4 regions of the Macrococcus bovicus genome follow, and region 1 is predicted to be linked to each of the others. Evidence: riboswitches for the same ligand, from Rfam matches in the RefSeq annotation. Region 1 holds a riboswitch; each other region holds the start of a gene.
The links. A riboswitch is a leader RNA that binds a small molecule or an ion and turns the genes downstream of it on or off. The one in region 1 is predicted to bind S-adenosylmethionine.
Positions count from the first base shown of each region.

Region 2: linked by a shared signal. The riboswitch ahead of QSV55_RS00750 (aminotransferase class I/II-fold pyridoxal phosphate-dependent enzyme) and the one ahead of QSV55_RS02660 (methionine ABC transporter ATP-binding protein) in region 1 are both predicted to bind S-adenosylmethionine.
Region 3: linked by a shared signal. The riboswitch ahead of mtnK (S-methyl-5-thioribose kinase) and the one ahead of QSV55_RS02660 (methionine ABC transporter ATP-binding protein) in region 1 are both predicted to bind S-adenosylmethionine.
Region 4: linked by a shared signal. The riboswitch ahead of QSV55_RS03340 (methionine ABC transporter ATP-binding protein) and the one ahead of QSV55_RS02660 (methionine ABC transporter ATP-binding protein) in region 1 are both predicted to bind S-adenosylmethionine.

Region 1 covers NZ_CP128470.1:422,050-429,865, reverse strand. Annotated here, with positions in the region: gene QSV55_RS02670 (MetQ/NlpA family ABC transporter substrate-binding protein) at 1-718, opposite strand, end outside; gene QSV55_RS02665 (methionine ABC transporter permease) at 731-1,396, opposite strand; gene QSV55_RS02660 (methionine ABC transporter ATP-binding protein) at 1,386-2,399, opposite strand; SAM riboswitch class I at 2,469-2,573, opposite strand; gene QSV55_RS02655 (TetR/AcrR family transcriptional regulator) at 2,695-3,240, shown strand; gene QSV55_RS02650 (N-acetylglucosaminidase) at 3,313-4,656, shown strand; gene QSV55_RS02645 (phospholipase D-like domain-containing protein) at 4,694-6,259, opposite strand; gene QSV55_RS02640 (hypothetical protein) at 6,312-7,816, opposite strand, start outside.
Region 2 covers NZ_CP128470.1:65,978-73,793, reverse strand. Annotated here, with positions in the region: gene QSV55_RS00775 (alpha/beta fold hydrolase) at 101-913, opposite strand; gene QSV55_RS00770 (RluA family pseudouridine synthase) at 1,079-1,960, shown strand; gene arcD (arginine-ornithine antiporter) at 1,999-3,417, opposite strand; gene QSV55_RS00760 (DUF2188 domain-containing protein) at 3,572-3,985, opposite strand; gene QSV55_RS00755 (Y-family DNA polymerase) at 4,058-5,317, opposite strand; gene QSV55_RS00750 (aminotransferase class I/II-fold pyridoxal phosphate-dependent enzyme) at 5,419-6,576, opposite strand; SAM riboswitch class I at 6,645-6,750, opposite strand; gene QSV55_RS00745 (TetR/AcrR family transcriptional regulator) at 6,960-7,499, shown strand; gene QSV55_RS00740 (MFS transporter) at 7,522-7,816, shown strand, end outside.
Region 3 covers NZ_CP128470.1:1,946,201-1,954,016, forward strand. Annotated here, with positions in the region: gene QSV55_RS10630 (sugar ABC transporter substrate-binding protein) at 1-388, opposite strand, end outside; gene mtnA (S-methyl-5-thioribose-1-phosphate isomerase) at 385-1,401, opposite strand; gene mtnK (S-methyl-5-thioribose kinase) at 1,398-2,591, opposite strand; SAM riboswitch class I at 2,672-2,775, opposite strand; gene QSV55_RS10645 (amidohydrolase) at 2,969-4,141, shown strand; gene QSV55_RS10650 (amidohydrolase) at 4,122-5,294, shown strand; gene QSV55_RS10655 (M20 metallopeptidase family protein) at 5,294-6,472, shown strand; gene tuf (elongation factor Tu) at 6,536-7,723, opposite strand.
Region 4 covers NZ_CP128470.1:553,415-561,230, forward strand. Annotated here, with positions in the region: gene aroD (type I 3-dehydroquinate dehydratase) at 1-246, shown strand, start outside; gene QSV55_RS03310 (nitroreductase family protein) at 314-853, shown strand; gene QSV55_RS03315 (thioredoxin family protein) at 874-1,197, opposite strand; gene QSV55_RS03320 (arsenate reductase family protein) at 1,334-1,687, shown strand; gene gcvH (glycine cleavage system protein GcvH) at 1,755-2,135, shown strand; gene QSV55_RS03330 (toprim domain-containing protein) at 2,205-2,588, shown strand; gene QSV55_RS03335 (YbbN family protein) at 2,644-2,847, shown strand; SAM riboswitch class I at 2,884-2,984, shown strand; gene QSV55_RS03340 (methionine ABC transporter ATP-binding protein) at 3,052-4,077, shown strand; gene QSV55_RS03345 (methionine ABC transporter permease) at 4,070-4,765, shown strand; gene QSV55_RS03350 (MetQ/NlpA family ABC transporter substrate-binding protein) at 4,791-5,612, shown strand; gene sufC (Fe-S cluster assembly ATPase SufC) at 5,820-6,593, shown strand; gene sufD (Fe-S cluster assembly protein SufD) at 6,606-7,816, shown strand, end outside.

The DNA.
Region 1 (7,816 bases):
CGATTTTTTTGTATTCGGCTTTATCTTTATTTTCAGTTTTTGCAGCGATGACATTGATGTACGGCTTTGCATTTTCAGCATCCGCACTTTCAAGATAAATCGGATCGTTCTTAGTATCGAATCCTGCTTTACCCGCTACACCATTGTTGATAATACTTGCTGCTACATCCGGTAACACTCGTGGTGTCTGCTGCGCATCAATCGCTTTGATTTTGATGTCTAATTTGTTCTCTTTTATTTTTGACGGGTCGCCTAACAGCCCAAAGTCATCATTTAATTTAATGATGCCAGCTGTTTCAAGCAGACGAAGTGCACGGGCCTGGTTAGTCGGATCATTAGGAATCGCGACTGTATCCCCTTTTTTCAGTTCCTTGATATCTTTAATCTTCTCTGAATAAATACCCATCGGTGCAAAGACAGTTGTGCCGATCGGTGTAATATCCAAGTGATGTGCTTTCTTGAATTCCTCTAAAAACGCAAAATGCTGGAATGCGTTCAGGTCAATTTCACCTTCGTTGAGGGCATTATTAGGAATCGTGTAATCCTGGAATTCAACGAGCTCTACTTTAATACCATCTTTCGCCGCTTTTTCTTTGATGATATTCCAGACTGTTTTATCTTCCCCTGTCACACCGATTTTAACTGTTTTGTCATCCTTACCTCCACACGCCGCTAAAAATACTACCACACTTAAGACAACCCAAATTAATTTTCTCATCATTTTCTCTCCTTATAATCGACTTGTGTATATATTTGCAATCTTATTGCCAATGAATTGGACGATCTGAACTAGAATGATCAGTATCAGCACCGTAATGAACATGACTGCGACATCAAACCGCTGATAGCCATAGGTAAATGCGAGATACCCAATGCCGCCTGCCCCGACAAGGCCAGCAACAGCTGAGAATTCAATCAGCGACACGGTCGTAAATGTCAGTCCCAATATCAATGCGCCTGCCGCTTCAGGGACAAGCACTTTAAACAGAATGTCGAATTTTGTTGAACCCATTGCTTCCGCTGCCTCTATCACCCCTTTATCAACCGAGATGATGTTATTCTCAACAACCCGGGCGATGGACAGTGAAGCCGCGAGCGTCATCGGGAAAATAGCTGCCCAGATGCCAATAGATGTGCCCACCAAGAAACGTGTAACAGGTATCAATGCAACCAGAAATATAATGAATGGAATCGGTCTGATGGTGTTGATCACAAAGTTTAACGCCATATTCACTGAACGATTCTCAAGGACATGGCCCCGTCCTGTTGCATAGAGCAATATCCCGAGCGGAATACCTATCATTGCTGCGAGCACCAATGTAATACCGACCATAATCAATGTATGAATGAGTTCCTGCAGAATAATCGGATAAAATTCAGATAAATCAGCTTGCAAAGCCATCAACCTCCTTGATTTCAATACCATATTGCTTCAGCTCCAGCAGGGCAAACTGGACCTTGTAATCTGAGCCGACCGCCTCTATCAGTAAATTACCGAATAAACGATCGGTCAACTCAGTTATACTGCCATACAAAATATTAAAATCGACTTCATACTTGCGGCCAATCTGGCTCAGCACGGGTTCCAGTATCTGCTGATGATTGAAGATGAATCGATATAACTTCCGTGAGGGTTCTACACCTTTTGGCACATGGTCATTCAGCACAGAATGGACAAAACGTTTCGTCGTCGGATGCACGGGATTCGTGAATAGGTCAAAGACTTTGTTCTGTTCTACAATACGCCCTTGTTCCATGACCGCCACTTCATCGCAGATTGTCTTGACGACTTCCATTTCGTGCGTAATGAGTACGATGGTGATGTTCAGTTCCTGATTGATACGTTTCAGAAGACGCAGGATTTCATCCGTTGTTTCGGGGTCCAGAGCAGACGTCGCTTCATCACAAAGCAGAATTTCCGGATTCGTTGCAAGCGCACGGGCGATACCGATACGTTGCTTCTGGCCACCTGACAGCTGAGCCGGATAATCATGTTTCTTATCTGACAAACCGACAAACTGAAGTAATTCATCGACGCGCTGATCCAGTTCTGCTTGTGAATACTTTTTGGTCAGCTTCAGTGGATATTTAATATTATCTGCGACTGTCTTTGCCTTAAAAAGGTTGAACTGCTGAAAAATCATGCCGATATTCTGCCGTCTTTTTCTGAGCAGCTGGGGTTTTAAGGTAGTGATGTTTTCACCATCTACTATGATGCGACCGCTCGTCGGTTTTTCGAGCTTGTTGATCAACCGGATCAGAGTGGACTTACCGGCGCCTGAATAACCCACAATGCCGAATATCTGTCCTCTCTCTATATTCAGTGTCACATCTTGCAGTGCCGTCACTGTTCCTTTCTTCGTCTGAAACTGTTTTGATACTTCATCAATTTCAATAATTGCCATGGTAGCCTCCTTAAAAATCAAAAAAAAGACCTTTTAGCCAGAAGCTAAAAAGTCTTAAACGTCCTTTTATCTGCCAAGCTAAGCTTGATGGAATTAGCACAGTGCTCATTTCTGAGTCCGCTGCTGAGATGTCATCGGGCCATATCCCTCGATCTCTCTTGATAAGTTTTATGAAGTTATACTCATAGTACATGGACATGAATAAAGTGTCAACTTCTTTTTTTAATTTTCGCAATCTTGAATCTATGATAAAATAAGTGACTATAATAGAGATAAGAAGTAGGTACTTATGACAGACAAACAAACGCTGATACAAGAACAGTTTTTAAAACTACTGGAACAACATCGTTTTCGTGAAATTACTATTAAAATGATCTGCGAAGAAGCGCATATCAACCGCTCCACTTTTTATACATACTATCTTGATAAATATGACTTGCTGGATAATATGATTGAACAGCATCTATCAGAACTCAACTTAATCGGCAGTCAGTTTGCAGAAGCCATAAAGACGGATTCTGATACTCTACGTACTTCATCACGCCTTTATTTGAATCATTTGTTCTCATATATCTATGAGAATCAGAGTTTTTTTCGTACATTGATGACAGTTCATCCGGCTCAGAACTTCACACAAAAATTTATGGGGGTTCTGAAGGAAAACTACATGCACATCATTATGGATCATCACCTTCAGGATCCTGAGCATTTTGTCAATTACACGTTAGGTGGCCAGTTTGGAATTATTTATTTCTGGCTGCAGAATTATTGCGTCGAGCCCCCGGAGAAGATAGCAGATATCGTCTATCGTAACATTCTCAAGACAAATCGTTAATTTATTGTAAAACTCAGCTTTTGATCGATTGTTTCCTGTATAATAAAATCACTAAACTACTGGGGGTCCTGAATGAAGTATATTAAACGCACACTTGCATTGACCATGCTTTCCACTATTCTGTGCTCTTCTTACGCACAAGCAGACACATTAAGAATGGGGCATATTAAAGATACTAACTCCATTATCATCACCAGTATGAATGCGATGACGAAAAAAGTCGCAGGTGATTATGTGAACTATACGCTTTATGTCAATGATAAAGTGATGATCAACCAGCAACCTTATTATCGTGTCCAGGTGACGCCTGACATCAACAATGCAATCGGCTACGTTGCAGCAGACGACCTCGTGATTCGCCCGGTTAAAGATGCAGCAAAACCTGATACAACGCTTCAGCTTTCAGCCAGCACAAAGGTCTACAGCGTTCCTGAAGGGACAGACAGACAAATCATAGACCGCGCACCTAAAGGTGAAAGCGTTACAGTGAATCAGTCACTGCAGGTCGGAGATACACTCTATCATGAAATCACCCGGACTACCGGTTTAACAGGGTGGATAAAAGCTGACCACCCTACATCGCAGCCGGCAACTAAGAAATCTGAGATCAAACATGCTGTCAGCCAAGAGCAGAAAGTCAGCAAACCAGCCCAACCGAGCATTAAGAAGCCAGTGACTAAAACAGAAATTAAGGCCACCCCTATTGCAGGGGCACGCATGGTCACAGCCAGTCTTGAAGATGCTTACAAAGCGCAGATGAGACTGACACCAAGACCACAGACCTCTAATGGTATCAAGTGGTATAACGCACCTAAGACAGCCATTCTTGAAGCGATGGATACTGGCAAACTGGCAGCTGACAGCATCAACCGTTACCAGTTCCTTAATCTGACCGAACCTCAAGGTCTCTCTGTGGAGCAGCTCAATTACCTGCTTCAAGGTAAAGGTATTTTAGAAGGACGTGGACAGGCATTTAAAGTGGCCAGTGAACATTATGGCATCAATGAAATCTATTTAATTTCACATGCTTTGCTGGAAACAGGTGAAGGGACAAGTGAACTTGCACAAGGCAAGAAAGTGAAAGGTGCTGACAAAAAGAAGAAATATTACAACATGTTCGGCATCGGCGCCTTTGATAAACATGCAGTGAAATACGGCGCGCAGTATGCAGCAAATGTCGGCTGGGATACACCTGATAAGGCGATCATCGGGGGCGCAAAGTTCATTGCTACAGGTTATTTAAGCGAGTCACAGAACACACTGTATAAGATGCGCTGGAATCCGGATGCACCCGGACAGACACAATATGCGACTGATATCCACTGGGCACATGCCAATGCAAGATACCTGGTCCAGTTCTATCAGCAGTTAGGGCTGGAAGGCACCCATTTTGACTTCGTTCAGTACAGCAAATAAAAATAGACGTTCAGCCATATAGCTGAACGTCTATTTTTTAAAAACTGGAGAGACCGGTGAATTCCTGCAGACGATAGAGCACTGTCTTCCAGAACGATACTTCTTTCTTCACATCATAGCTATCTGTCACATGTGCCCGGTCATTATTCCACTTAGCATCAAAATCAGCATCCAGCTGCTTAAAGACAGGGAGATCGGATTTACCTGACAGGATGACATCTGTCTCCATATTATAATCCGCCAAATTTCTACGCGTAAAGTTCGCACTGCCGACAAATAAGGTGGAAGTCTGTTGCTGATCGTTTGCTATCAGCAAGTATTTGCTATGGAACTGCTCACCATGTGACACCGCCCATTTCACCTGAATACGGTCATCACTTTTCGAGACCAGTTCATGGGCGACCGGCTTATTGGGGATACCCGGCTTCTCTTTGCCGAATGCTTCTTTATTGACATCAAGAATCAGCTTGATATTGACACCACGCTCGGCTGCCCTGAGCAGTGCGTCAATCATATCTCGGTCAGACAAATAAAACATTCCTATCTTCATCGTGTCATTATCATTCGTTCTCTCAATATATTCAAGGAGTGCCTCTTTAATCTTCCCTTCCGTGACAAGGGTCGTTTCGTAATCCATCGTATTATTAAATGCACGGTTACGAATAGTAAAGTCTTCTCTTTCCAGGCTGCCTCCGCTCATATTGATGGCAGCAACCTCGCTCCTGATCAAGTCCTCCTGAATACGGCCGGACATTTTAACCGCGATATTCTGATGATGGCCACTCGGATTATGAGGATTACTGCTGGCAATAACAGCGGCTTTTTCAGTCACCAGTGTCTTGCGATGATTCGCCTTAAAATTAAGCAGTTCTGCCATTCCCCTCACTGTTACATCAGGCGCCTTCTTTGAGAAAATATTGGTCAAGTGGCCATTCTCACTGTTACCTAAGAAATAAAATGTTGAGCGCCATAAGCCTGAATAAAGCGGGTTAGAATCGCGTAATTTCGTTAAATCTGTTTCATAGACATAAATATCATGGGCGCGCATCTGTTTATAATGGAGCGGCGTATAGCTGCCATAAACAGAATTAATAGGATCGGTCAGCACGTATATCCGTATATCCGGATTCTCCTGTTTTTTCCTGATCAAATGTCTGGTGAGCTCGCCAGCCAGGTCAGGAAACTTCACTCGCCCGTCATAGGCATCATTAAATAAAAACATATCCAGTATGATGAAATCATCTGCCTCATCAATCGTCTGGAAGATTGTACTGAAAATTTCCTGGTCGTACTGCTGGCCATAAGTATGATCAAGCAATAGCTTCACATCATTGGTTCTGCTGGGCTCAAAACGTTTGGACAGACCAACTGGCATCGGCTTCAGCACATTAAAAACTGTAACAGCCGCAACAATTAAAAACAGGCCGCCTACTATCCATTTACCGACAGGCTTTTTCTTCTGTGATCTTGATTTCTGCCGCGCAGAAGGACTCTTGCTATTTTTAGGGGCAGATTTCTTCGCTGTCATTTTCTTTACTGATTTATTTTTAGCAGCTGGTTTTCTACCGGCTGATTTTTGGGCTGTCGTTTTTTTCTCTGCCATAACATCCTCCATTTCCCGGGTCATAAGGAAATAAGAAGATGCAAGCATCTTCTTATTTCACTTCTTTATTCATCTTAATTATAGCAAAAAATCCATCTTTACCGACAGCATATATATCATCACCCTCGATATCAGCTGAACCCTCATTCAACGCCTGATTGAAAGCCTGCTGAGTCACTTTTGTTTTCTTCAGCTTTTTCATTTCAGTGTCATCAACAGTCGTCTGACCATCAAAGTGATCCGGTTTGACATTCAGACGATAATATTCATCTGCTTTAAAGATATCACTCGGTTGATCAATCATTTTATTCTTCATCATATAGTCAATTAAATGGTGATGATAAGGTGAGAGATTAAATTCAGCATATCTGCTCGTTTGCGAGAAACTCACTAGAATACCTGAAGATGAGAGACGTACTGAAGATTTTTCGATATTCTCTTCTGCCATATCTGCTTTTAATGCTTTTATAAATTCTGAATTATATTTAGGTTCAATGACTTGTGTATCACCTTCATCGATATCGATATTAACAGTATCATTTTTCAAATCAGCCCAGTCATAACCTGCTGCGATAGCTTTGGCATAGATTTTATTGTCCACTAACTTTGATGCTTGTTTGAACTGTTCTTCAGAGAGATCGCTATACGTGCGGTGTTGAAGTGTTCCATCTTTCATCTTATACGTCACAGAGAAGCTGCCATACGAATCTTTAGCATTATGGTCAATAATTTCATGATGTAGCGTCACAACTTCTTTAATATAAGCGGGATCTGTCACGTAACTTTTCAGATGTGGTCTCATTTCCTCAGACATTTCGGTTTCCATATTCACTGATGCCACCTGATTCACGTCCGGCACGTAACCTTCCTGCCATTTACCATAGGCATAAGTCGCTGCGAGTATCAGCGCGACCACTAGAAACGTCAAAGCCATAGCGCGGACATTCAATCTTACTCTCGGACTTCGCTGATTGACTGCCTGTGCCAGCAGATAGATGATCAGGAATGACAGAATATAGATGATGGCGATAATCAATAAGTTCTGCACGCCTGCAGTAAAAATAGTCCCTGACACCATTACACCGAGTAGGACAACTAACGTGATAAACGCCCATTCAAGCCAAGAACGCTGGAAAGAATGAACAATACGCTCATTGCGACGGCGCTCATAAAGGAAATAGGTCAAAGCGAGCAGTAGGCATGCTACGAGCATCGCAATACCAAAATACAGCCAGTCTATCCGGTCAACGATATGATTGACCATACCAACCGGGAATGTCAGATTCTCTGACAGTGTATAGACTTTTTCCTGGCCCGGATCAAAATCCAGTATCGTCGCACCGCGGAATAAATTATTGTATATCCCTGTTGCAAGGCTGTGGAAGAGAACAGGCAGCATGAGCAATAAAGCAGTGAGCACCAGATGGCCAAAGTAATGATTGATCAGCTGGCCAACAAAAAGCGTAAATATGAACGAGAACAGTGAGACAATTAACGTCAGAATCACCCAGTCAAAGATTTTACCGGCCGTGATGTCCTTGAAATGAAGTGAAAACA
Region 2 (7,816 bases), 360 kb from region 1:
TTCCCTTTAACGTGGTAATGTAATTATTCCTTATTATAGTATAAAAATCAGAAAATTTAAATAAAATATTTGCTTATAATCCGTTATATTGAGTGCTTTTTTATGAGCGCTGGCGTGATAAGAAAGGGATGATCAACTGGTTCAATTGGTCTCCATGCGTTTCAGGCAGCCAGTGACCCCCTGCTATTTCGTAGTAGTCAAAGGAGCCATACACGTATTTTTCTGATCCTTTCATCTGCGCTGTTGTCAATGCAGGATCCTGGGTCCCGATGATGCCCATGACCGGTACATTTACCGTCTCTATTCCTGCCGTGATTGACTTCAAGTTATGACGGTACCAGTTCAGTCCTGCAGACAGACGCCCAGGACGTGTTAAATCCATATACCAGTGCTGATGAAGTCTGTCATCTTCTGCCATCTTGGTGAGCACTTTATAATCACCTGCTGCCAGCACCCGTTCTGCCACACCTGGTATGACAAACAGACCGATATAACTGCCTTTGACTAGCTGTTTGAGTCCTCCGCTGCGCAGATATCCATTCGGGTGGCCCACACTGAGCGCCGTATAGCTGATCACCTGCGCCTCGTAGTGAGCAGCGAGGTACCAGCCGAGAAAAGCGCCCCAGTCATGACCGATGACATGCGCCCGAGAAATGCCTAATTGAGTAAGTAATGAGAACATATCTGCCGCTGAATCCTGAATCCGGTAACTGGCAGCGACTTCAGTATTGCCATAACCTCGCAAGTCAGGCACTATAACGCGGTAGCCTTGTTGAGTCAGCTCTGGAATCATCTGATACCAGAGTTTCTTAGAATCAGGAAAACCATGCAGTAACAAGACAGGTGTTCCTTGTCCTTCATCGACAAATTCATATTGAATATTGTTAATCATCAATTGTTTAACGTGAAACATAAGAGACCCTCCTTTTGAAATCCATGTCTTACTCCTCATCGCTATCCAATGCACTTCAACCATAGTGAAACCTGCTTTAAAAGTCAACTAATCACTCAGTGAAATTCATTTATAATAGTGGCATCCTGTGCTATGCTTGAATGAATATAAAAGAAGGAAGTTATGATGAAGAATCCAAGAGAAAATCATGAGCAGTGGACCGTTAAAGAAGAGAATGAATTACTGAAATTTTTATTTGAGCGAATGGCTGATAGAAGCAAGAAGTCAGTCAGAGCTATACTCGCCAGAGGACAAGTCTTCGTCAATGATCAATCGACCAGTCAATTTAATGAGATACTTAAGCCGGGTGACATCGTCGCTATTCGTCTCGATGCCCCAAATAAAAAAGTATCGCTGCGCGGTGTCAAGATTCTGCATGAAGATGCAGACCTTATTGTCATTGATAAAGAAGCAGGGCTGTTATCGATTGCCACCCATAATGAAAAGGATAGAACAGCCTATCACATCCTGTCAGAATATGTGAAGCAAGCCCATCCGAGAAATCGTATTTTTGTGGTCCATCGCTTAGACCGTGAAACTTCCGGTGTCATGGTTTATGCCAAGAATCCAAAGGCGCAGCAGATTCTGCAGAACAACTGGAAACGCCTTGTAACAGAGAGGACTTATCTGGCCCTTGTTGAAGGTCGGGTAACTGAAAACGGGACGATCACAAGCTTCCTTTCTGAGGATAACACACTCAAGATGCGCTCGAGTCAAAACGCGAAGCACGGTAAAAAAGCAACCACCCATTACACTGTCTTTAAAACAAGCCGTAAACAGACATTACTGAAAGTCAATCTGGACACCGGCCGTAAAAACCAGATTCGTATCCATATGCAGGAGTTAGGCCATCCGATTGTCGGCGATAAGAAATACGGGGCAACGACTCATCCGTTCAGACGGTTAGGGTTACATGCTCATATTCTTGCCTTCACACATCCTATCACTCATCAACCACTGCATTTTCAGTCTCCCGTGCCACCGATATTTATGACGCAGTTTAAATAGAAGACAGCAGAACATCATATTGTTCTGCTGTCTTCTGTTTAGAAACCTGATATTTGCCCCTTGATAATGAAATATATACCTATTAAGGCGAGCAATGTGATAATCCCAAATAAGCTTTTATCTATTTTTGTAATTGATCTGCCGTGCAGCTTCTGGACATGACGGTACACAAATATTCCCGGGAAATAAAGGATCATCGTCAACAGGAGATATTCAAGACCTGCAGCATAGATAAGCCATATTGTATAAACAGAAGCGACTGACCCTATTAACATCTGCTTACGGGAACGCTGTCTGCTGAACTTCAGCTGATAGAATGCACTGAATGCATAAGGTAACAAGGCCGCTGAAGATGCCAGGCTAAATGCAAAGTTATAGGCCTTATCCGTAAAGAGTAACGTGAAGAAGAACAGTTGAACAATCAGGCTTGTCATCAGCATAGAATTGACAGGTGCATGATTGTCATTATCTTTACCGAACCAGGCCGGGAAGATATCATCTTTGGCAGCCAGATAAGGTACTTCTGCAGCAAGTAATGACCAGCCGAGCCATGCACCCATAACAGAGATGATCAAACCGATATTGATCACTGCTGCTCCCCATTTACCGACAACATGTCCCATTACTTCCGCCATTGATGGGTTGCTGAGCTCACTTATCTGATTCTGGATAATGATGCCCTGTGAAAGAATCGTAATCATCATATAGATGATAAGCACACTAATAAGACCGATAATAGTCGCCTTGCCGACATCACTCCGTCGTTTCGCACGACTTGAGAAGATAACCGCCCCTTCTATACCTAGAAAGACCCAGACGGTTACAAGCATCGTACTTTTAACCTGAACCATCACATCATGAATGTCAAATTCTTTTGGTCCATGTTCTGTCATACCATAGAAACCCGTCATAAATGTATCGAAATTAAACGCAATAACCATCACGACTAAAAATAAGAACAGGGGAATCATTTTAGCAACTGTCACAATCATATTGATAATCGTTGCGTTCTTGACACCTCGGGAAATCAATAGAAAGACACTCCACAACAAGAGTGAAGCCACTATGATGCTCGGTACATTACTGCCACCTTTGAACATCGGCAGAAAATGTCCGACGGCTGTCATCAGTAATGTGCCATACGCGACGTTCCCCAGTAATGCACTAAACCAGTAGCCCCACGCAGAATTAAATCCCATGTAATCACCAAATCCGGCCTGAGCATAACTATAGATACCACCGTCAAGATCCGGTCTGACATTCGTCAGGTTCTGAAAGCTGAGCCCTAACGCTATCATCCCTATCCCTGTAATCAGCCAGCCGATGATAATGGCAAGCCCTCCTGCCTGAGCACCCATATCACTGATCAGGTTAAAGGCACCGCCCCCGATCATGGTCCCTACTACCATCGCAATGAGCGCGAATAAACCTAACTTCTTATCTTTTACTTCGCCCAATTCTCTCCACCTCAATCAATTAAATACCATTTTGTCCGACTCATCCTATGAGTAAATTTTTTTATCGACTTCTCCCTTTACCCATTTAAACAACTAAATAGTGCTGAAGTCCAATAAAATACCCCTAATCTCTTAACAGATCAGGGGTAAGTCATCATTCATTCTTATTATGCTGAACTACTTTTACACCTTTATTGTCAGCGATTTCTTTAGCCCGCTTCAATGCTGTCTGTTTTGTCTCATGAGTTGAATCGGCACGCTTAGCACCTTGTGTCTTCACATGCCATTTATCATCCTTGAAGAAAATCTCCACATCGTGATTCATTAGTTCCGGCTGGGCTGAAGGATCTTTTTTATGCTGGGTAATCTTCTTATTTTTCAGTTCATCCAGTTCTTCTTTTGATGCTTCTTTATACCAATCTTTCGCCTGCTTGGTCGCGATAGGAATCAGATCTTCTTCCTTGTAGCCGTCTATCAGCATCGCATTACCAATATCGATAGCTTTCTTCCGTTCAAGTTCCTCAAAGTTCTTCCAGCTGGCCGGGTAATCGTTCATTGTCCACATCATGATCACTCCCATTCTATTGTTATTCTTTCAATAGCCTGTTTGAGAGATATTAATCTTCCAGCCGAGAAATTCTTACCCTTTATGGCCCGCAATGAGTCCTTTCCGGAGACGGAGAGTACCGCTCTCTGTCAGGGATGACGCCCGCATGACGATCTCTTTGCCATACTTACGGCGAAGCTCATCCAGATAACTTTCTATAATCTCCCGCTTCACTTCTTCCGGTGCCTCAAAGAGATTCATCTGTCTCAGCCGACTGTCACGCAGATTGCTGAACGAGACGCCTACTGTTCTGAACAGACGGTCTGTCTCGGCATATTCTTCTAAATACCGCCATATCAGGCTGACTACCTGCATGGTCGATGTGAAGTAATCTTTCTTGGTGAATTGTTTATGAATGCCTCCCTTATCTGCATAGCCCACAGTAAAAGCAATCGTTGTCGGATACAGCTTTTTCTCCCTGACCCGATAGAAGACTTCATCTATCTGTTCACTGATGACGGTCTTCAGTTCATGAAACTGATAATCACGCATCAAAATCTGCGACTTCCCGTAAGATTTCCCTTTGATGACATGGGGCCGCCGAATGATACTTTCATCTATTCCATTCGCATGCAGATGCAGGTCAACGCCGAGAATGCCAAAATCACGCTTCAAATATTCAACTGGATAATGGGCCAGGTCACCGATACGGAAGATACCTTTCTTATTCAGTTTCTTCTCCGTCCGCTTATTGATCCCCCACATCTCAGTCAACGGTTCTACATCCCACAGCTTGCGTGGCACGTCATGATACCGCCATTCAGCGACACCTTCACTTGTGCGTTTCGCTTCGAGATCCATAGCAAGCTTGGCCAGAAGTGGATTTGAACCGATGCCTATAGTACTGAATATCTGCGTCTTGTTATAGATCTCCTGCTGCAGAATGCGGGCCATGTGAGAAGGCGTCTGTGCGAACAGATGATAGGAATCTGTAATATCCATGAAGAATTCATCAATACTATACTGATGGAAATCTTCCGGCGCCACATATTGCAGGGCGATAGCTGAAATCCGACTCGATACTTGAATATACTTCAGCATCGACGGGTTAATGATATAAATATCTGAACGATGCGGTATCTCAAATAATCTCGAACCCGTTTTAATTCCCAACGCTTTCAAGGGTGGCGTTGCAGCCAGCACAACAGATCCCTGCCGCTTTGTATCTCCGACAACAGCCAGTTTAGTTGTCAGTGGGTTCAGTCCTTTTTCGATACACGAGACCGATGCAAAGAAGCTTTTAAGGTCAATACAGAGTACATCACGAGCATTGCATTGATAATAGTCATACATTCCCCCACCTCATTTATGAGTCCATTGTATAAGGGAACATATGTTCGTGTAAAGTAGTATGAAGTCCTTTTCTTCAAAAAAATAATTAACTTGAGACTCCGTTATTGATAGAGGCCTGCTGTTTCCTTGAGCCTGATGAGCAACTCTTCTATCTCCTCGTCACTGATTGCAAGTGAGATCCGAATATAATCATCACCGTTTGAACCGAATGGTAGCCCCGGTGTCGTCAGGATGGACTGTGTTTTCAGCAGATAATCGACGTATTCTTCACTTTTATAGCCGGGCGGGATTCTAAGCCACAGGAAGATGCCGCCCTGCATCGGTTCAAACGGGATGCCTGCCTCAGTGAGAAAGTCTGTAACTTGATCTCTACGCTTTCTGAAAATCGCGTTCTGTGTCTCTAAAAAAGGTTCCCCTAATTTCAGTGCACTGACCGCCGCTTCCTGAACGACCCCCCACATCCCTACTTGTGTATGATCCTGATAATAATTGAGGGCACCGATGATATCTTTATTGCCGACAGCAAAACCTATCCGTACACCTGACATATTGAAACCTTTGGAGAGTGAATAAATCTCGACTGCTACGTCCTTCGCGCCTGGCGACTGCAGAATGCTCGGATTTTTAGCATCAAAGCCGAATGCCGCATAGGCGAAGTCGTGGACAATCTTTGTCTGCGTCCCTCTGAAACGCCGGACGACAGCATCGAACCCTGCACGAGTCGCAACTGCCCCTGTCGGGTTGCTCGGATAATTAAGGTAGATGAGACGTGTATCTGCTAATACGGCAGAATCAAGGGCATCAAAGTCCGGCCAGTAATGGTTGGCGGGCTGGAGCGGCAGTTCATAGGCCGTGCCACGGGCCAGCTTCACACCAGCAAGATAATCAGTGTAACCCGGGTTCGGCAGCAGAACGCCTTCACCCGGTTCAATCACACAAAGCGGCAAGTTGACCAGCCCGTTTTTCGTCCCGTAAAGAATACAGATCTCCTCATCTTTATCCAGCTCAACCCCATAAGTATCTAAATAGAATTTCTGGATGGCTTCTTTCAACGCTTCCTTACCACGGAAAACACCATATTTATTATTCGCAGGCTCCTGTACTGCGGACTGAATCGTCTCGAGTACTTCTGCCGGAACTTTCTGATCGGGTATACCGACCGCTGTGTTGATAAGCGGTTTGCTGCCGATATCGAGCTTTCTGCCCATCGTCTTGCCAAAATAACTTTCTGGTATAGAATCAAGTAATTTAGAACGCATTTCCTCTCCCCTTCTTCTTCAATCGAAATAAAAAACGTCATTACTTCGCAGCAATGACGTCAGAAAATCACTTATCTGCCAAGCTGTCGCTTGATGGATTTAGCACAGTACTCTCAGATGAGCCTGCTGCTGAGATTTCACAGGGCCAGTTCCCTCCATCTCTCTGGATAAGACATATTTAAATGATTGTTATCAATATAGTATTAAACAGTGACGTTGTCAAACAGATTTCGTGCGAGCTGCACTGGACGCTTTATCGATCAAATGGCTCATGCATTCTGCTGTTATTTTTTAATTTTCAGTTGTGCAAATTGAAGATAAGCATTATAATCTTGAAAGTAAACGGAAAACTCTCCGTTTAATTTCCAGTAAAGGACTTAATGATGAGACAGGATGCACAGGATAACTATAACAGCATAAAAACAACTGCCGCTGCACTTTTTGAAATGTATGGGGTGGAACAGGTCAGTATGAACCAGATTGCGCAAACACTCCAGATTGGTGCGGGTACCTTATATCGTCATTTCAAGGATAAGGGCGTGCTATGCTTCAGCTTACTGGAGGAGGACTTTGATCATCTCTTTACATCTTTTGATCATATTCAATCTTCTGATAAGGATAAACGCGAACAATTAAGCGAGATGCTGACATTGATGCTCGAATTCAAACGCGACAATGAAGACCTTCTGCTTTGCATTGAAAAGCACGAAATGCGCTCCCTCTTTAAAGAGACAGACTATTATAAGACACTCTATCAGTATTTTGAGACTATTTTCGCTTCACATGACCAACCTCAGTTCAAGACAGACATGCTGCTCAATGCGTTGACTACAAGAAGCTATCAATATCAGACGCATTTCCGCCATGTTGACCTTGATACTTTCAAGTCCAATTTGATGGCATTATTTTATCCATATTCCTAATTTCTACGAAAGGTTGACACAATTGAATTCTATTAAATACAAAACACTCCGCAGCTTCGAAATATTTCTGCTGTCAGTAATTACTGTCTTCGGAATCGGCTCACAATATTTCACGAACATTGCCTATAGCCTGAATCAAGGTCTTATTCAGTCCACTTTTAACCTGGATTCCAAATATCTGATAGTCCCGACCGTGCTGACCAATTTTGCCTTCGCACTCGGTATTCCATTTGGACATCTGTTCACAAAGCGGCTCAGCTTCAAAAAAAGTTTTCTGCTTTTTATTTCTCTTTCTCTTTTCGCTTCCATTCTTTGCT
Region 3 (7,816 bases), 560 kb from region 1:
TGCCGTTCTGATCTGACTTCGTATCAAAAGTAACGACTTTAATGCCGGCATCCGCTACTTTTTTGACCAGGTTATAGCTGTAATCTTCCTTACCATGTGACAGTATGATGCCATCATATTTCTTCAGAACGGCTTGATCGACAAGCTGCTGAAATTTTGCATCATTGCCGTTCGACAGAAAAGTATCAACGGTCAGACCCAGTGCTTTCCCTTCAGCTTTGGCGCCATCTATAAACTGTTTCGTATGGTCATCACTCGCCAGATTTCTGATCACGGCAATTTTCTTGCCAGCTACTTCCTTATTTGCGCTTGCTGCTGTTTGCTCCTGTTGACCGCAGCCAGCCAGCAGTATACCTGCAGCCATTAATAGCCCGAATGTTCGTTTCATTGTTTTTCCCCTTTGCTGAATAAGTTCTGAATTGCTTCGTAAGTGGGTTCGATTGCACCCTGTTCTGTGACGATGGCTGTAATCAGTGCGGCCGGCGTGATATCAAATGCCGGATTATAGACGGCACCTTCGATTGTCACCGCTTGATCACGGAGATGAGTCACTTCAGTGGCATGCCGCTCTTCTATCGGAATAGCACCGCCGTCTTCTATGCTCAAGTCGAACGTCGGTGTAGGCGCCGCCACATAAAAGGGGACGTTGAAATAATGGGCGGCTATCGCCAGAGGCAGTGTGCCAATTTTATTGACCACATCCCCGTTCGCTGCCACTCTGTCACAGCCTACAAATACCGCCGTGATTTTCCCTTGCTGCATTAATGTTGCAGCTGTTGAATCCGTGATAATGGTTACATCAATGCCCGCCTGTGACAGTTCGTAGGCTGTCAGAGCCCCTTGCAGCCTCGGCCTGGTTTCTCCGCTGTACACTTTAAACTGTGTCCCTTCTTCATGTGCCAGGTAGAAGGGGGCAGTCGCTGTGCCGTAATCACTGGTAGCGAGCCGGCCAGGATTGCAGTGAATCAGAAAAGCCGATGAGTCCGTCACCAATCGCTTAAGATGCTGACCAATCGCTAAGTTGATGGCCTGGTCTTCCTGAAAGATTTGAGCGGCTTCCTCTTCCAGTGCCTGAATAGTCTCAGCGGGATGCTCCGTGATAACCGCATGAACCCGTCTCAGTGCCCAGTGCAGATTAACAGCTGTCGGGCGTGTATGCTGCAGCCTTTCAATCACACGCATCATATGTTCTCTGAAAGAACCGCGCTGATATTCACGTGCACCTACCGCCACGCCGTAAGCAGCCGTTATCCCGATAGCAGGTGCTCCTCTGACCACCATATCTTCAATAGCCCGCGCAATTTTTTCGTGTTCTGTATAAGTTCTATAGACTGTCTGATGAGGGAGCGCCGTCTGATCCAGCAGTGTCAGCTGGCCTTCTTTGTAAGAGATAGCTTTCATGCGACTGACTCCTTACTGCTGTCAAGCAGGGTGAATAATGATGAGTAAGCTCTGACCTGTTCAGGATACTTGATTAAAAAGACGGCGAACCGTAACAGCTGTGTCTCTGCTCTCGTACGGTCATCTTCTAAGCTCGTAATATCGGAGACTTTGGCAATCCCCACAATACGGCGGATAATTTCCAGTCCTGCGACAATATAGGCATCTTTCTCAATCTCATTGATGAATCCTGCAATAATAGAGGCGTCACGCAAGGCGACATCTATTGTTTCCCGCTGGAGAATACTGAGCGCCTGAGAGCGGAATGTCCTTAGCACCTCATCAAGTGTCCGCTCTATCCAGAGGGCCTGTTCAACTCGCCCTGATGAGGAGGCATGGGTATGTGCAAAGAACAGATGGGCGATAATATTGCCGAGGTCATAGCCTGCCGGACCAAAGAAGCCGAATTCAGGATCAATGACTTTAAGGCCAGACTTGTTGATAAAAATTGACCCTGAATGCAGGTCACCATGAATCAGACTCTCTGCTTTGTTCAGAAATTTCAGCTTCGCCTGGGCAACAGCAGCCTTAAGAGCAGAGTCCTGATAGACGATGTGGTCCACCACTGCTGCTAAGTCTTCGCTCAGCTCATTACGGTTGAAGTTATTGTAGAAAGGTTCTGTATAGACCAAGTCTTCAGTAATCTCACAGAGTTCCGGGTTGATCATCTCTTTCTGCAGTGCTTTTTTCTCTTTAGCCGGCATGATAAAATCCGAAGTCCGTATCAAAGTTTCTGCTAAGTAGCGGCCTAACTCCTCCCCTAGAAACGGGAAGAGCTGTCCGTCCTGCAGAGCTGTCCGTAATATCGTATAATCCTTCAAATCCTCCATGATGACACATTTCATCACTGGATCAATCAGAATAATGTCAGGCACAAGGTCCGGGACGTAACGGCTATGTGCCTGAATCAGATGTCCTTCTCTGATTGTACGGTCCGTCGACAGCACAAACTCATCGGAGATACGGGCCGTGTGACCGGAATGCTTGACGATGACAGAGCGTTCTCCATCAGAAACTCTGAAGACATAATTCAGGTTGCCATCACCGATTTCTGTCACAGTCAGGTCATCTGTTTCAAACAAGGTCGTCTTGTATTTGATATAAGCGCTGACTGCTTGTTCATCCATTAAGAAATACTCATCAAAATTCATAGTTTCCCCCTTGTTCATCATCAAGAAGCAAAAAAAGACGTTTTTCCTGTCTACAGGAAAAACGTCGCCATCAGTATCTCTACTTATCTCTCAGTACGGGTGTACTGTAGGAATTGGCACCTTTTCCAGTGGACAGGTTGCTGGACGTCATCGGGCCTAATCCCTCAGTCACTCTTGATAAGAACTATTTAATTTTTGGTTAATATGAATATTAAAGGACTGCTTATTTAATGTCAACACTATTTTCAGAAATTTCTGGCCGCTATCTTGTCTCTCATGCATGCACTTTTTCTCAGACGATTCTGATGATTTAAAATACAGTTGTTTTATTCTGCGAACAGGTTTGCTAGAATTTAAAGAAAACGGGGGGCTGAAATATGGACATAGCACAAGTTGTTGACACGCAGTTGTCCTCTCTGGTTGAACAGAGAAGATATCTTCATCAGTATCCAGAACTCTCATTCCAGGAGACTGAAACTTATCAATATATATTGAAACATCTACAGAAACTCACTCATTTTCATATCAGAGAGCATGTCGGCGGACAGGGTATAGTCGCTGAAATAAAGGGGAATGGCGGAAGAACGGTGGCCTTTCGCGCTGATTTTGATGCACTGCCTATCCAGGACGAAAAGGATGTCCCCTATAAATCGAAGGTGCCGGGGGTGATGCATGCATGTGGTCATGATGGTCATACTTCAATCCTGTTATCACTTTTGTCCATTTTGGACGAACACCATGCTGAACTGAACGGTAACGTCAGCATGATATTTCAGTTCGCTGAAGAATTAGCGCCGGGGGGTGCGAAACCCATGATAGAAGATGGTGCACTTGAAGATGTAGACGTCATTTATGGTCAGCATTTGTGGAGTCCATTTAATACGCACGAAATTCATTGTACAACTGGTCCTATGATGGCGAGTCCGGATATGTTCGAAGTCACGATCATCGGTAAAGGTGGCCATGGCGCAAAACCTCATACGTCAGTCGACTCCATTGTGGCCATGGCGCAGTTCATTACCAGCATCCAGACACTTGTTTCAAGAACGATCAATCCGGTCGATTCTGCTGTCGTGACAATCGGCAAAGTGACCGCAGGAAACGCATTCAATATCATCAGTCACGAAGCAACGTGCACGGGCACTGTCCGCACATTTGATCCTGCCGTCAAACAGCAGATTAAGGACGGACTGGAACACGAGCTGCAAGGACTCGCCCTGGCAAAAGGCATCACTTATAAGCTGGATTATACTGACGGCTATCCCTCAGTCGTCAATCATTCCCGGGAATATGAAATCGTCAAGCGCGCTGCCGAACGCTTGAACCTGCCTTTTGCTGAAGCAGAGCCGATGATGATTGGAGAAGATTTCTCTTATTATCTTCAGGAAAAGCCGGGCGCCTTCTTTTTAACGGGCGCCGGTCATGCAGATGCTCCGCCTCACCATCATTCCCTCTTTGACCTGGATGAGGATTCACTGGCGACAGGCCTTAAAATGTTTTTAGCTATCTTAATGGAAGAAGGTATATTAAATGTTGACTCAATTAGCTGATCAATATAATGATGAACTGATTAAAATTCGCAGATATTTACACATGCATCCCGAACTGTCATTTCAGGAAGAAAAGACACCGGCCTATATTGCAGACTACCTGCGCAGTTTAGGTATAGAGGTGGAGACCGGTGTCGGCGGCCGCGGTGTTGTCGGCCGTATCATCAAAGACCCTGCGCTGCCTACACTGGCGATTCGGGCAGACTTCGACGCCCTACCTATTCAGGATGAAAAGGAAGTGCCTTATCGGTCAACAGTTCCTGGTGTCATGCATGCGTGCGGCCATGATGCGCATACAGCGGTACTGCTCATCACTGCCAAAATACTCAGCCAGCATCAAGATGAGATTCCCGGCAACCTCGTCTTCATTCACCAGCACGCTGAAGAAGTGGACCCAGGCGGCGCTATCCAGATGATAGCTGACGATTGTTTAAGAGGCGTCGATGCTATTATAGGTCAGCATGTCTCAAGTTCCCTTCCTGTCGGACAGATCGGCTATAAAGTCGGAACTGTCACCGGTATTCCGGATGACTTCTGGATCACCTTACAAGGACGAGGCGGGCATGCGGCGCATCCAGATACAACGATTGATCCCGTTGCAGCAGCCATTCGTCTATGCAATGATCTGCAGTATATCGTCTCCAGGAAGACAAAACCGACAGCACCTGCTGTCCTTTCGATTACCATGCTGAATGCCGGAGAACAAAACAATGTCATTCCTGACACTGCTTTTATTGGAGGGACCATCCGGACGTTTGATGCTGAAACACAGAACATCATGTATCAGGAACTTAAAAACTGTCTCGAAGGATTGGTCACTACAACGGGTATCACATATGACTTAAAGTATTTAAAGGGCTATCCACCTGTTGTCAACACGGAAAAAGAAATGATGTTGATTGTCGAAGCCGCAAAAAAAATAGAAAGTGTCACAGAACTGGTCGAACTTGAACCTTCCCTTGGGGGTGAAGACTTCTCCTATTACTTACAGCGCGTACCTGGTGCCTTTTTCTATACGGGCACTCGCAATGAAAACTTTAAGGCAGATTTTCCGCATCATCACCCTAAGTTTGACATCGACGAAAAAGGGATGCTGAATGCCGTAAAAGTCTTCCTGCAGTCAGTAGAAGATTATTTTAGCGGGGTGAAATAATGGACTGGCATATCGAGGACTATCAAGATGAACTGATAAAAGTGAGACGCTATCTCCACATGCATCCTGAACTTTCCTTTAAAGAAGAGCAGACCAAGCGTTATATTGCAGATTATCTCGAAAATTTAGGAATAGAAGTCAAACGTGACATCGGTGGTAACGGCGTAGTCGGTGTGATTAAAGGGAAGCTGGCAGGCCCCACTGTTGCATTCAGAGCAGATTTCGATGCACTGCCGATCCAGGATGCTAAAAATGTGCCTTATAAGTCAACAGTAGAAGGTGTCATGCACGCCTGTGGCCATGACGCTCATACTGCTATGCTGCTGATCACAGCGAAAATTCTGGCGGCTCATTCAGACAGGATCAGAGGCACTATCGTCTTGATCCATCAGCATGCAGAAGAAGTCATTCCAGGAGGCGCCCGTGCAATGATTGACGACGGTGTATTAGAAAGCGTCGACTATGTCTTCGGCACCCATACAGCAAGCTACTTACCGACCGGCACCATCGCTTTCTGTCCAGGTCCTGCTTATGCGAATGCAGACAGCTTCACCCTTCATATCCGGGGTAAAGGCGGACATGCGGCCGCCCCTCACGAGACACATGATGCCATTATTGCAGCAAGCAGTCTCATCACCCAGTTCCAGACCATTATCTCACGGTCTGTAAATCCAACTGCCACCGGCGTAATCACCATCGGAGAATTTAATGCAGGGGATGCTTTCAATGTCATTGCTGAACATGCTTACTTGTCAGGGACAGTCCGTACTTACGCTCAAGAAGTGAAAGAGCAGATCAAGACACGTATGCGCCAGCTTATCAAAGCCGTGGAAGTCGGCTATGAGGTGGAAGTGACGCTGGATTATACAGATGGCTATCCGGCACTTGTTAATCCGCATACCGAAACGGCATGGCTGAAGCAGAAAGTTGAACAGGCAGGCTACGCTGCAGAAATCAGAATACAGCCGCCATCACTTGGCGGTGAGGACTTCAGCTACTTCCTCCAGGAAAGACCAGGTACTTACTTTTATACAGGTGTGATGAACGACGAGAAAGATGCAGCTTATCCCCATCATCATCCCAATTTTGATATAGATGAAGCGGGCATGCTATATGGTGTAAAAACTTTTCTGACCATTGTGGAACATATGGCTGAACTCAGTAACAGGATTGATTAATATCAGCATTAAAAAAAAGCCGAAGAGCGTCCTCTTCGGCTTTTGGCATTCATTTAGAATGAATTATTTTTCGATTACAGATACAACACCTGATCCAACTGTACGTCCACCTTCACGGATTGAGAAACGAGTACCGTCTTCAATCGCGATAGGAGAAATCAGTTCAACGTTCATTTCAACGTTATCGCCAGGCATTACCATTTCAGTACCTTCTGGTAAGTTAACTACGCCAGTAACGTCAGTTGTACGGAAGTAGAACTGTGGGCGGTAGTTAGAGAAGAATGGAGTGTGACGTCCACCCTCTTCTTTTGATAATACATAAACTTCAGCTTTGAATTTAGTGTGAGGAGTGATTGTACCTGGTTTAGCTAATACTTGACCACGTTGTACGTCATCACGAGATACACCACGAAGTAATGCACCGATGTTGTCCCCAGCTTCAGCGTAATCTAATAATTTACGGAACATCTCAACACCTGTTACAGTTGTTTTTGATGGTTCTTCAGTTAAACCGATGATTTCGATTTCTTCACCGACTTTAACTTGTCCACGCTCAACACGACCTGTAGCAACTGTACCACGACCAGTGATTGAGAATACGTCCTCAACTGGCATCATGAATGGTTTTTCAGAGTCACGTTCTGGAGTTGGGATGTACTCATCAACTGCGTTCATAAGTTCCATGATTTTTTCTTCGTAAGCTTCGTCGCCTTCTAATGCACGTAATGCTGAACCAGCGATTACAGGTACATCATCACCTGGGAAGTCATATTCAGATAATAAGTCACGAACTTCCATTTCAACTAATTCTAATAACTCTTCGTCGTCTACCATGTCAACTTTGTTTAAGAATACAACAAGTGCAGGTACACCTACGTTACGAGATAAAAGGATGTGTTCACGAGTTTGTGGCATTGGGCCGTCAGCAGCAGAAACTACTAAGATACCGCCGTCCATTTGTGCAGCACCAGTGATCATGTTTTTAACATAGTCAGCGTGACCTGGGCAGTCAACGTGTGCATAGTGGCGTTTTTCAGTTTCGTACTCGATGTGAGAAGTGTTGATTGTGATACCACGTTCTTTTTCTTCAGGTGCGTTATCGATTTGATCGTAAGAACGAGCTTCCCCACCTAATTTTTTTGCTAATACAGTTGCGATAGCAGCTGTTAATGTAGTTTTACCGTGGTCAACGTGACCAATTGTACCAATATTGGCATGGGTTTTCGAACGGTCGAATTTTTCTTTAGCCATTTTGAAATCTCTCCTTAGATATAAGTTTATATATATCTCATGAGGGATTCTCACCCTCATGAGGTAAAGCTATAACTCATTTATAAAGCATTT
Region 4 (7,816 bases), 130 kb from region 1:
AGCAAGCTTGCGGTCATGCCTGAAGATGGCCGCGACGTGCTGAAGCTTCTGACTGCTGTCTACGAAACGAAGCAGGATTCCGATCATCATATTGTCGGCATAGCGATGGGTGAACAAGGGAAACTCAGTCGTCTAGCAGGCGGTGTCTTCGGCTCAGCGCTGACTTATGGCCATATCGGTCAAGAAGCAGCGCCGGGTCAGCTGCACGTTCAGCAGTTGAAGGCCTTGATGGAGATTTATCAGTAAGCATTTACAAAATAATCGTCCTTCTCTATAATTGATAATAGTTATCAACTAGAGGAGGACTTTTCTCATGTCTATTCAGGACCTGATCATTAATAGAAGAAGCATAAAAAAGTTTGAGCAGGATAGTCATTTTGAGGACGCCAAGATACAGCAGGCGATTGAGCTTGCCGCTTATGCCCCGAATCACGGTATGCGTGAACCATGGCGCGTAATCTGGGTGAAGAAGGACCGATTACCAGCTTATGGACGCCTTTTTGCTGAAGTCAACTTTAAGAATGACAGTGCAAAAGGACAGGCATTTATCGATATGGCTGCCAAGCTTGGCGGCATACTTATTATTGCAGGACCGGTAGACCGTAGACAGAAGCAGCGTCTGGAGGACCTGCTCGCTGTGGGCGGCTATATGCAGACATTATCGCTGCTACTCTTTGATGCAGGGGTCGGCAGCTGCATCAAGACACCTGCCAGCCTGACTGAGCCGAAGTTCAACGAGGCACTCGGTATTCATGGTCATGAGATGATTCATGGTTTAGTGTATCTGACTGAGCTGCCTGAAGAGACAGCGGGCAAGCCGCGTAAAAATATCAATTTAATCAGTGAATTTTAAAAAGCCGGCTATGCCGGCTTTTATTTTTCGATATGTTCTGCTAGAAATGCTTTCACTTCTTCAGGGGTCTTGGCATTGGCTGAATGAAGATGGGCTTGTTTCACACCGTTCTTGAAGATCAGTAAGCTTGGAATACCCATAACGTCATTTTCCGTTGCAGCTTCCGGCACTTGATCACGGTTGATTTTGTACCAGGTGATATCATGGTACTCATCAACAATCGGATCAATCCAGTAGTCCATTCTTGAGCAGTCCGGACACCAGTCAGCAAAGAATTTCACAACAATCTGTTCATCCTGGTTAATAATCTCTTCGAATTCTGCATATTGACTTATTGTTCTCATAGTCATACTCCTTTTTGTCTTTATATTGAGTATATACCATTCTTGGTCAAAAAATAAACGATGAGCTTGAGAGACATTTGTCCTATTGTCGAAATATTGGTACTATTATTCTATCTTACTGTTATGGAGGAAGACGATGCTAAAATTTTATCAGTTACCTAATTGTTCAACATGTCGAAAAGCAGCTCAGTTTCTGCAGGAGCATGGCGTCAGCTTTGAACCGATTCATATTGTGGAGCTGACACCGACTGCTGCTGAATTCAGGAAGTTGATTGAAGATACAGGTGTTGAGGTCGATCAGTTGTTCAACCGTCAAGGCACTAAGTTCCGCGAGCTTGGACTGAAGGATAAATTGGAAGCGTTACCACTGGATGAAAAATTAAATCTTCTGGCATCTGATGGGATGCTCGTTAAAAGACCGCTTGCAACCAACGGTAAGCAGATTACGCTTGGTTTCAAGGAGGAACAGTATCGACAGATCTGGCTATAAAAAATGTTGAATAAGCTGTCATGCTGTGTCATTATTAGAGTGTAATTACTATTAGGAGGGGATTTTTGTGGCAACTATTGAAGGCTTAAAGTATTCTAAAGATCACGAATGGGTAAAATCAGAAGGAAACATTAAAACAATCGGTATCACTGACTTCGCTCAATCAGAGCTCGGAGACATCGTTTTCGTTGAACTTCCAGAAGTCGGCGATGAAATTTCAGCAGGACAACCTTTCGGCAGCGTTGAGTCTGTTAAAACAGTTTCAGAATTATATGCGCCGCTTAGTGGTAAAGTTGTAGAAGTAAACAACGAACTTGAAGATTCTCCGGAATTCGTTAATGAATCTCCTTATGAAAATGCTTGGATGATTAAAGTTGAGACTGAAAGTGACGATGAATTAAATGAGTTACTTGACCAAGCTCAATATGATGAAATGATTAACGCGTAAATGCTATAATTTCCTTGATAAGATGCTTATCAAGGATTTTTTTATAACTGCATATGAAAAGGTGATGAGATGTCTGTAATCAGTAAAGTCATAGTTGTGGAAGGCAAGTCTGACAAGAAAAAGTTACAACAAGTATTATCTGAACCTGTACATATTATCTGCACGAACGGCACGATGGGTGTCAGTAAAATGGACGAAATGCTCGATGAACTGACAGGCCATAACGTCTATATCATGACTGATGCTGATAAAGCAGGGAAAAACATTCGCAGCTGGTTCAAACGCCATTTAAGTGAATGCAAGCATATCTATATTGATCCAACTTATGGTGAGGTCGGCCGCTGCCCTGTAGATTATCTCGCCAAAAAATTAATGAAACATGAGTTTGAAGTGAAAGGTCTGGAAGCGGAAGATGAAAGTCAGGGAGTATTTGCCTTCAGCCCCGTCTGGTAATTATGTGATATTCGGTTATACGCCCCTCTGCGGTACATGTAAGGTCGCAGAGCGCATGATAGACATCATGCCAGAACTGATTGAAGTCAATATAATGAAAGTAGATTTAAATTTTGCGGCGTCATTCGCGCAGCGCTATCAGCTGATGAGTGTGCCTGTTCTGCTCATTGTAAAAGACGATGAAGTAGTGGAAACCATCTATCGTTTTGAATCCGTCACAAATATTTATGAAATTATTCGTAAAGTATTGACGATTTAAATATTGTAGTCTAATATGTATAACAATTGAATATAACTCTTATCAAGAGTGGTGGAGGGATGTGCCCTATGAAACCCGGCAACCGTCATATGACATGGTGCCAATTCACATAAAGCATACGCTTTAGAAGATGAGAGACGATGAACTCATTGCGTCTTTCTCTTTACGGGAAAGACGCTTTATTCGTTTAAAGGAGGTACGTAAGTGATTACGTTAAATCATGTTGTCAAGCAGTTCGCAACAAAAAAAGGAATGATAACCGCTGTTGATGATGTCAATCTGACGATCAACGAGGGTGAAATATATGGTGTCATCGGTTTTTCAGGTGCAGGTAAAAGTACGTTAATCCGTATGTTCAATGGCCTTGAAAAACCGACGACGGGTGATGTGGTCGTCGGTGGCGATAACATTGCAGAGCTCAGTCCGACTGACCTCAGAAAGAAAAGACAGAAAATCGGTATGATCTTCCAGCATTTCAATCTGCTGTGGTCACGTACAGTATTCGATAACATTGCATTTCCGCTTGAAATTGCAGGTGTCTCTAAAACTGAACGTACTGCACGGGTCAATGAACTGATCCGCCTGGTCGGACTTGAAGGCCGAGAAAATGCTTATCCCTCTCAGCTGTCAGGGGGGCAGAAACAGCGGGTCGGCATTGCCCGTTCGCTGGCCAATAACCCGACTGTGCTGCTCTGTGATGAAGCAACCAGTGCACTTGACCCGCAGACGACAGATGAAATTCTGGAGCTGTTGGTGAACATCAATCGCCAGCTCAAACTGACGATTATTCTGATCACGCATGAAATGCAGGTCATCCGAAAAATCTGTCACCAGGTCGCTGTCATGGAAAATGGGCGTGTGGTGGAGCAGGGTCCTGTCATGGAAGTGTTTGAAAATCCGCAGTCAACTGTCACGCAGCGCTTTGTCAAAGATGATCTGAAAGACGCTGAAGTTGAAGCTTCTATCGATGAGATTATGGCACATTATCCGACCGGAGCGATTCTTCGCCTGAAGTTTGTCGGTTCTTCTACCGGGCAGCCGATTGTCAGCCGGATGATCAGAAAGTATGATCTGGATGCGAATGTTCTTGCCGGTAACATTAAGCATACGCAGAACGGTTCTTTCGGCCATCTGATCGTACATGTGCCTGCCCTTAATGCTGAAGTCGAAAGAATGTTCGACGAGTTAAGGGTGCACGGCGTTGAAGCGGAGGTGGAAAGACGTGGATAATACGATGATGGATACGTTAAGAGAAATGTTCAGTTTTGAGAATGTCATCTGGCCGGATGTCTGGGTGGCTGTTTATGAAACGCTGTATATGACGATTATTTCGGCAATCTTCACTTTTATATTCGGTCTGATCATCGGAACGGCGTTATTCCTTGCTTCACGCAGCAAATCAAGAGGGGCAAAGATTTTCTATAATATCATGGCCTTTTTTGTCAATCTGTTCCGGGCGATTCCGTTTATTATTCTGATTCTGCTTCTTATTCCATTCACCAACGTCCTGATGGGGACGATCAGCGGGGTCAAAGGTGCGCTGCCTGCATTAATTATCGGCGCTGCTCCCTTCTACGCCCGTCTTGTGGAGATCGGTATGAAAGAAATCGATAAAGGTGTCATTGAAGCAGCAGAAGCGATGGGCGCGAGCCGCTGGACACTTATCTGGAAAGTGCTGCTGCGTGAATCATTGCCAGCTCTGATCTCAGGTATCACGGTTACCACGATCTCGCTGGTAGGTGCTACGGCAATCGCCGGTGTTATCGGTGCCGGTGGGCTCGGTAACCTTGCTTATTTAGTAGGTTTCACCCGTAGTCAGAATGATGTGATCTTAGTATCGACTGTCTTCATTCTGCTCATAGTCTTTGCAATACAGTTTATCGGTGACTTCCTGGCGAAGCGCACAGACAAACGTTAAATATAAAATACAAAGGAGAAAAACGATGAAGAAAATTTTAGTATTTACACTTACGCTGTTATTCGCTGTTGTCCTGACAGCATGTGGCTCCGAGTCAAAAGAAAACGGGAAAGAAGATAAAACGATTAAAGTAGGGGCTTCACCGGCACCTCACGCAGAACTGCTTGAGCAAGTGAAACCGATCCTTGAAAAAGAAGGCTACAAACTGGATATCAAAATCATCAACGACTATACAACACCGAACCGTCTGTTGAACGATGGCGAATTAGATGCAAACTTCTTCCAGCACACACCTTACCTTGACACTGAAGTGAAGGAAAAAGGCTATAAAATCGAATCTGCTGGTAATGTGCATATCGAACCGATGGCTGTCTATTCTAAAAAATATAAATCACTGGATGAACTACCTGACGGCGCAGAAATCTTCGTCTCAAACAACCCGGCTGAAGAAGGTCGTTTCTTATCATTCTTCACAAAAGCAGGCTTAATTAAATTAAAAGAAGGTACAGACCCAGTCAAAGCGACATTCAAGGATATCGCTGAAAACAAAAAGAACCTGAAATTCAACAACAAACAGGCAGCTGAATTTTTACCTAAAACGTTCAACAATGGCGAAGGCGATGCAGTCATTATCAACTCCAACTTCGCACTTGATAATAAACTGAATCCAGTGAAGGACTCTATCGCACTTGAAGATAAAGATTCACCATACGCTAACTTAGTCGCTGTTCAGAAGGGCCATAAAGACGATGCGAAAATTAAAGCACTCGTTAAAGCGCTTCAATCCGATGACGTTAAGAAATTTATCGATGAGAAATATAAAGGCGCAGTTATCGCTGCAAACTAATCTTTAACACTCAGACTCGTTCTGAGTGTTTTTTATTTTCAATCACTCCGGTATGATTCTCAATGAAATGGTCTCAATCCGTTTAACAATCCATCTATTTACGTTATAATAATTGAGTAAATGAATTTAAGAGTCTTTGACTGTAAATTAAAATCATTATAAACTATAAAAAGTCTAAAATAATTATAATTCGTGGAGGGTACACAAATGGCATCAGTATTAGAGATTAAAGATTTACACGTTTCTATCGAAGGAAAAGAGATTTTAAAAGGTGTAAACTTAACAATCAAACAAGGTGAAGTTCACGCTATCATGGGACCGAACGGTACAGGTAAATCAACTTTATCTTCAGCAATCATGGGTCATCCGAAATATGAGGTCACTCAAGGGGAAGTTTTACTTGATGGTGAAAATGTACTTGAAATGGAAGTAGATGAGCGTGCGAAAGCAGGTCTTTTCCTTGCGATGCAGTATCCATCTGAAATCTCAGGTGTAACCAATGCAGACTTCTTACGTTCAGCGATTAACTCTCGTCGCGAGGAAGGTCAGGAAATCAACCTGATGCAGTTCATCAAGAAAATGGACAAACAGATGGACTTCCTTGAAATGGATCCTGACATGGCGACACGTTATTTAAATGAGGGCTTCTCTGGCGGTGAGAAAAAACGCAATGAAATTCTGCAGTTAATGATGCTGGAACCTAAATTTGCCATTTTAGATGAGATTGACTCAGGTCTCGATATCGATGCGCTTAAAGTGGTATCAAAAGGTATCAATGAAATGCGTGGCGACAGCTTCGGTTGCCTGATCATCACTCACTATCAGCGTCTTCTGAACTACATCACACCAGACTTCGTCCACGTGATGATGCAAGGCCGCGTCGTTAAGTCAGGCGGAGAAGAACTTGCTCAGCGTCTTGAAGCAGAAGGTTATGACTGGATCAAGCAAGAATTAAACATTCAGGATGAAGCAGCTGAATAAGGAGGAACTGAAATGAGTGACATCAACTTAGAACAAATCAAAGGTTTATCAGAATCCCGCAATGAACCTGCATGGATGACGGCGATTCGAGAAGATGCGTTTAATCGTTTAGACGCGATCGACATGCCTAAACCGGACAAAACAAGACTTGACCGCTGGAATTTCGACGTGACTTATCATGCGGCGGACAGTACAACTTTTGACAGTACAGACGCGTTACCGGCAGAAGTGAAATCTATCATTGATGTTGAGGCTGTCGAAAATCTTTACGTCCAGCACAATAATACGCCTGCTTTCCTGAAAGTGGACGAAAATTTAGCGGCACAAGGTGTCATCATTAAAGACATTCACACTGCGATGGCAGAGCATAGCGACCTTGTTCAGCAGTACTTCATGACTGAAGGGGTTAAAGTCGATGAGCATCGTTTAACTGCCTTACATGCTGCCTTACTGAACGGCGGTCTGTTCATCTATGTACCAAAGAACGTGATCATTGAGTCGCCGATTCAGATGGTCGTGTTACATGATGACAAAGACGCGAATCTTTTCAATCACCTGCTGATTGTAGCGGATACAGGTTCAGAAGTGACTTATGTAGAGAACTATTTATCCACAGTGGAAGAAGCAGCGGGACAACTGAATGTGATCTCAGAAGTTATCGCCAATGATAACGCTAAAATCACTTACGGCACTGTTGATTTCCTGGCAAAAGGTTTCACAGGCCACGTCATCCGTCGTGGTATCGCTCACAAGGATGCAACGATTGACTGGTCACTGGGTCTGATGAACGATGGTGACACAATCAATGACAATACGACTTACTTGATGGGGGATAACTCAACAAGTAACTTAAAGACTGTCGTCGTCGGTCGCGGAGAACAGAAACTGAATTTCACGACGCAGATTATTCAGTACGGTAAGAATTCTGTCGGTCATATTCTCAAGCACGGTGTAATGAAGGATGCGGCGTCTTCAATCTTCAACGGTATCGGCTATATCAAGCACGGTGCGACTAAAGCGGATGCGCAGCAGGAATCGCGTGTACTGATGCTGTCAGAGAAATCACGTGGGGATGCCAATCCGATCCTGTTGATTGATGAAGATGATGTAACAGCAGGGCATGCGGCATCAGCTGGACGTGTAGATCCAATGCAGCTCTTCTACCTGATGAGCCGTGGTATCTCTCAGGCTGAAGCAGAACGCTTAGTCATTCATGGTTTCCT